Regions from separate parts of the Acinetobacter halobius genome, predicted to be linked through region 1. Evidence: predicted binding sites of a transcription regulator. Region 1 holds the regulator's gene; the other holds the start of a gene.
What was found. The regulator PhoB, encoded in region 1, activates phosphate uptake and scavenging genes when phosphate is short. The targets are predictions, from matches to a motif close to TGTCATNAANCTGTCATAA.

Region 1 (3,438 bases):
TGACTGTCAATGTCAAGATTCAGCGTATGACCATAATCAATATTATAGGCATGTGCATCATCATAGAGTTGGTTCATCAAACTTGGCATATCAATGATTTGATTTTTTGCGATCTGCTTGTCGTTTTCTAAGCGTGACAATAACAGTAAATCATTCACTAAGGCATTCATACGTTTGGCTTGGGCTTGCATTTGGTCAAAAGCCCGCTTCCAACGTGGGTTGAGGTCTTCTTGGTCTGTAAAAGTCTCAATATAACCACTGAGTACTGTGAGTGGTGTGCGTAGTTCATGCGAAATGTTATCGACAAAGTCTTTACGCATTTGTTCAAGATTGTGCATGCGGGTCACGTCATAGGCGACCAGTAAGCGACTTTCACCCCCAAATCGAGTCATTTTGACCTGAACATAATGCTCATCAAAGCTGGATGACTTCATTTTTAAGCCGTCTGGTGCAGCATCAATATTATTGTAATAATCCACAAAATTCGGTTGGCGTAATAAAGTCAAAATATTGCGGCCACGATCATTTTGTTCAATGCCCAACAAACGCTCTGCGGCAGGGTTCCACCATTCAATTTGTTGCATGTCATCGACCAGTACCACTGCTTCTTGTAAAGCGACCAAGGATGACTGTGCTCGATCAATCAGTCCGACCATTTCCGCCTGTACGATTCGTTCTTGGCGCTGGGCACGGTAGACATTGAACAATAGTGCTCCCCAAATGCCCCCCAAGTTGGGTGGAACTTCATAGGGACGGTTAGAAATCCAGTCATTGACCAAATACAAAGAGCGCATTTGCAGAATAAAAAAAACGGCAAAGGCAACCGCGATACACGTCCAAAAATAACCAACACCAAAGCCAATCAAGCTCGCAATCAGCAAGAAAAAGGCAAGCAGACGTAAGTCCTGTTTGGCAAAGCCCCATAAACTGCTGTATCGCGTTTTTTTATGTTCGCGTGCAAGTTCTGGGACTGGGTAGGGTTCATACATAAAAGAAAATTAACCTAGAGCGATATCCGCACGTGTAGAGAATCTATAACCTGTACCACGCACTGTTTGTACAAAGCGATCAGCAGCATAAGGCTCAAGCACTTTACGTAAACGACGAATATGTACGTCAATGGTACGGTCTTCAATATACACGTTTCCACCCCAAACTTGGTCAAGAAGTTGAGCACGGGTATAAGCACGCTCAGGATGGGTCATAAAGAACGCCAATAAACGGTATTCTGTTGGTCCCATATCTAGAATATGGTCACCGAAACTCACTCGTTGGCTGACAGGGTCTAAGATTAAGCCATTGGCATCAATTGATTTTTCACCACTGAGGGCATTGGCACGACGTAGAACTGCTTTAATTCGTGAAACTAATTCACGGGTCGAAAACGGTTTGGTCATGTAGTCATCTGCGCCAGCATCCAGACCTTGTACTTTATGGTCTTCTTCACCACGTGCCGTGAGCATAATCACTGGAATTTCAGAGAGATTTTCATCACGTTTCAGGCGGCGGCATAGATCTACACCGCTGACCCCGCCAGGCATCATCCAGTCGAGTAGGATCAATGCAGGACGCTGATCCACAATCATTTGGTGGGCTTGTTTTGCATCTTCTGCTTGTAAGCATTGAAAGCCTGCCATATCCAACGAGGTGTGAATCATTTCTCGAATGGGAAGTTCATCATCGACGATTAAAATGTAGTCATCTTTCACAACGCAATATCCTATTGTAGGTAACGGCAGGCCGTTTTAATTTTATGACAGGCTTATTACAAAGATTAATTATGACAGTATCATTGCAAAAAACAGACGATTGATGAAATTTGCAAAAAAATGTGACAAAAAATCGTCATATTTGATTAAAAAATTAATGGAAGTTTAATCTAAAATTTATTTAAAAGTGCAGATGGAATCCAAATTGAGCGTCTTAGATATCTAGTTTTGCACGTGTATTGGGGTCTGAAAAGGTTTCTAAGAGTGAAATAAAAACAATACGGCTTGAAGATAGAACCTCTTCAAAGGATTGTTTAAAGCCACTGACCACCCAGCGGATTGCAATTTGAGTCACATAACCATTCAAGCCTGTCGCAACCAGTGAAATTTCACGTTCAGAACGGTTAATTTGCGGCATCATCAGCATTACAAAGGCTTGAATCATTCGGTCAAAACGGGTCATGGTTTCATGAATGGTGGCTTGATTATGTAATTCTTGGACCAACATCGCGTCAATATAAATAATCCGTGCCATGCGGGGATTGTCTTTTAGTGTGGTGAGCAGAGCACGTAGTCCAGCATCAATCATTTTATGTGGATCAGATGAGGCTTGCATGATGGCTTGCATGACGTTGTGCTGTAACTCATCAATTAGTTTTAGAAAAATGGTTTGAAACAGTTGCTCACTTTTTTTAAACGATTCATAAAAATAACGTTCGGTGAGTTTGGCTTCATTACAAATATCTTTCACTGTTACAGCAAAAAAACCGTGAGTACCATAGGCTTCGATCCCTGCTTCAATCAGTTTTTCACGACGTAGCTGTTTACGCTCAGAAAGTGATAAGCCTTTGAATTGGCGTTCTTTGGTTTTATTGTGATCGCTGTTTTGTTGTATTTGTTCAGATGCAGTCATCAGGTTTCATCGCCCTATTAAAGCCAAGATTTGCTGTAGTTTAACAATAAACAAGTTCTGTACCTATGCGTAAGCAAAGATCTTTATTGGGTTTTCATGGACTTGACACTTTTAGCTATCAAATTTATGACAATTGATATTGTCAATTATAAAAAAAGCATCTACAGTCGATGTACAAAGATAAAGGATAAGCAAAATCTCATGAAGAATTTTAAGAATAAAGTCGCAGCAATTACAGGTGCAGGGTCGGGTATTGGACAACAATTGGCACTTTTATTGGCCAAGGCGGGCTGTCATGTGTCATTGAGTGATGTCAATGAACAGGGTCTGGCGAAAACAGTTGAATTACTGCAAGGTAGCAATGTACGGGTTACCACGAAAAAATTAGATGTCTCTGACCGTTTGGCGATGAAAGCATGGGCTGAAGAAACGGTACAGAATCATGGTTCAGTGAATATGATTTTTAATAATGCAGGGGTGGCTCTGGGTTCAACGGTAGAAGGGGCATCCTATGAAGAGCTAGAATGGATTGTAGGAATTAACTTTTGGGGGGTGGTCTACGGCACCAAAGAATTTCTGCCGTTTATTAAGAAAACAGGCGATGGACATATCATCAATATTTCAAGCTTGTTTGGTTTGACTGCTCAACCGACCCAGTCTGCCTACAATGCAACTAAATTTGCAGTACGTGGTTTTACTGAGTCGCTACGCCAAGAGCTGGACATGGAAAACTCTGGTGTGAGTGCTTTGTGTGTGCATCCAGGCGGGATTCGAACCAATATTGCCAATGCTGCCAAAGTGAATGACAGCTTGCGT
Region 2 (3,438 bases), on a different contig from region 1:
GAATCCAGAGGTCAAACTTGAGCATCCTCTAGAACTGATGATGCATGGTGCAAACCACGGCGGACTATGGCGTGTGGCTTATCTGGCAAGAACTGCTCTACCCTTTGCAGCACTATATGGCTTTGCAGCGGACAAGCTCCCACTCGAAAAAGTGTTCGCAAAACGTAAAAAATAAGACTCAAATGCTGCTCTCTTAGGCAGCCATACGGATATAAAACACAACCTCAACTTAGAGACAACCAGTTAAGGAGCCTCCTCTTCATCTCCTTAACTTTTTAACCCTATACTGTGAGGTCTTAGTGTTCCTAAGCTCAATATTGGTCGTTCGTTTATTCCTGCAACGTTTAGGTCTTATTCGCTAAGTAAGAAGTGAAGCATCGTAGAAGTAACATTTTGCGGTGCAATGCGCCCCACAGAAAATCTGTTCAATCTATAGATACGAAACAACTTTGCATTACAAAATAGTCCATTTTGAATGCCAATGACTGCATCTTGCACTACGAATAAATGCAATGCTTTTATTTCTGCTCAAATCGTGAGTAGTGTTAGCGTATATTAAATAAAATCGAGAATTGAAAAGAAAATGCCAGTCAGTTTATGAACTGACTGGCATTATGACTTCAAATAACGTTTTTCTTTACATTACAGATTAAACAAACTGTAGGAACAACCAGAACAAACCACCTGATAAACAGATTGTTGCTGGCAGGGTGAAAACCCAAGCCGAAAGAATGGTTCTGACAGTTGCAAAGTTCAGACCTGACTTATTTGCCACCATGGTCCCTGCAACCGCAGAGTTGAGTACATGGGTCGTCGATACAGGCATACCAAAACCATCTGCCGCAGCAATCGTAGTCATAGCGACTAACTCTGCAGACATACCTTGACCATAAGTCATATGGTTCTTACCAATACGCTCGCCCACGGTAACTACAATACGCTTCCAACCCACCATTGTTCCTAAGCCAAGTGCAAGTGCCACAGCCACTTTTACCCAGTTTGGAATATACTGAAGGAACGAATCGAGGTTACTACGATATTCTTTAACGGTCTTTTTCTCCGCATCAGACATCGCTGGTAATTGATCTGCCTTATCTAAACGTTTGAAAGCTGTCGTACTTAAGTACATATCATTGCGTATAGAAGAAACTTCTGCCTCTGGAATATCTTTTAAATCACCATAATGTCCAACACGTTCACCCAAATGATCTGTCAAACTTGCTAATGCAGGTACAACTTCAGGAGTCATTTCTTTAGTTTGAATATATTGGGTAATGACTGCACGGGCTTTTTCATCAGCGATATCGTCATGCTGAGTATAAATTACATTTGCTGTCTGATTCGAAAGCTGTGCAAATGACTGAATGTGCTGTGAATCCAAATTCTTATTTAAAGAATAAGCCAAAGGCACAATACCAATCAAAATCAGCATGATTAAACCCATACCTTTTTGACCATCATTTGAACCGTGTGCAAAACTTACACCCGTACAGGTAAAAATCAAAATAGCACGAATCAGAGGTGGTGGTGGCTTGTTACCTTCAGGTGGTTGAAATAGTTCAAGTTGACGCTTGAAAATTGTTTTAACCAACAAAAATACGATCGCTGCAAAGGCAAAACCAATCAATGGCGAAAACAATAAAGCCTTGCCGACTTTGATCACTTGATCCATGTCTACACCCGAAGCACCACTGCCTGAATGCATCAGGTAGTTCATAATGCCCACACCCAAGATTGAACCAATCAAAGTGTGTGAACTTGATGCTGGGATACCTAAGAACCATGTCCCCAAGTTCCACAAAATCGCAGCAATCAACATGGCAAACACCATGGCAAACCCTGCACCTGAGCTGACATTCATAATCAACTCGACAGGCAAAAGTGCAATAATACCGTAAGCTACTGCACCACTTGCCACCATAACCCCAAGGAAGTTACAGAAACCTGCCCACATTACCGCAACTGGCGCTGACAGTGCATTGGTATAAATCACCGTTGCCACAGCATTGGCTGTGTCATGGAAACCATTTACAAACTCAAAGCCCAACGCAATGAACAATGCCGTCGCTAAAAGGATTAGAGAGTAAAGATTCAGTGCAGGAACATGCGATAAGTCAGCAGAAAGCTGAAAGCCAATATAAATTAGCGTTGAAATAATGACCGTTAAAAACACCGGCATAAAAAATTTCGGCGTAGGTACGTGCACATTTGTCGACTTGACTTGTGTCACGTGCACCTGATCTTGGACAGGAGGAATATTAGAATTCATGCAGACGGCTAAAGAGGATATCAATATCCCCTATTGTTCAATTTAATTGTGACAATTATATGACAAATGCGTGTCACATGAAGCCAATTTTTTCATAATTGATTCATTTTAGATCAGCAGTAAATCGCCTATAGGCCTTGAAAGCACTGTGCTTGCTTAAAATTTAATTTTTCTGTGCTCATTACGCTGAATTATTTTCTTACATTTGGCTGTGTTGTCTGTAACAATCTGCTCCAATCAATCTTTCCTCATCTCTATTTATTTTCATCTATTAACATAGACGCCCTATATTTCACTTTCGTGAAAACTAAAGCTAAATCAGCCTTTTTTATTTGCAATATAGCGAATACCACTTGAATTAAGCATAAATGAATATGCTTTTCTGCTAAAATATTGCACGTTTTGAAAACCTGTTTGTGAGTTTTGAATGTCTACACTTGCCACCTTAAAAACACTTCTTGCCGAGCGCATCCTCATTATTGACGGTGCAATGGGCACCATGATTCAGCGTCATAAGCTCGAAGAAGAAGATTATCGTGGTGAACGTTTTGCAGACTGGGCATCTGACTTAAAAGGCAACAATGACCTTTTGGTACTGACACAGCCACAGATTATCCAAGGGATTCATGAAGCTTACCTCGATGCTGGCGCAGACATCATTGAAACCAACAGTTTCAATGGCACACGTGTTTCAATGTCAGACTATCACATGGAAGACCTCGTTCCCGAGATCAACCGTGAAGCAGCGCGCCTAGCACGTGCGGCCTGTGACAAATATTCAACCCCAGATAAACCACGCTTCGTTGCAGGTGTACTTGGCCCAACCTCACGTACCTGTTCAATTTCACCAAACGTCAATGACCCTGCCTTCCGTAATATTACTTTTGATGAACTGAAAGAAAACTATATTGAAGCAACGCATGCCCTCATCGAAGGTGGTGCCGATATTCTTCTGATTGAAACAGTATTTGATACACTTAACTGTAAAGCAGCGATTTTTGCGGTAAAAGAAGTATTTAAGCAAATCGGTCATGAACTGCCGTTAATGATTTCAGGGACCATTACCGATGCATCTGGTCGTACATTAACAGGTCAAACCGCAGAAGCATTCTGGAACTCAGTACGTCATGGCGATTTACTTTCGATTGGCTTTAACTGTGCCTTGGGTG

Region 2: a site for PhoB is predicted at 2,316-2,334, ahead of ACE01U_RS02235 (inorganic phosphate transporter). Genes of this name have one in related genera too.

Annotation. Positions count from the first base shown of each region.
Region 1 covers NZ_JBIQOD010000010.1:84,763-88,200, forward strand. Annotated here, with positions in the region: gene phoR (phosphate regulon sensor histidine kinase PhoR) at 1-989, opposite strand, end outside; gene phoB (phosphate regulon transcriptional regulator PhoB) at 999-1,709, opposite strand; gene ACE01U_RS10410 (TetR/AcrR family transcriptional regulator) at 1,924-2,622, opposite strand; gene ACE01U_RS10415 (SDR family NAD(P)-dependent oxidoreductase) at 2,824-3,438, shown strand, end outside.
Region 2 covers NZ_JBIQOD010000001.1:477,971-481,408, forward strand. Annotated here, with positions in the region: gene ACE01U_RS02230 (hypothetical protein) at 1-175, shown strand, start outside; gene ACE01U_RS02235 (inorganic phosphate transporter) at 650-2,269, opposite strand; gene metH (methionine synthase) at 2,697-3,438, shown strand, end outside.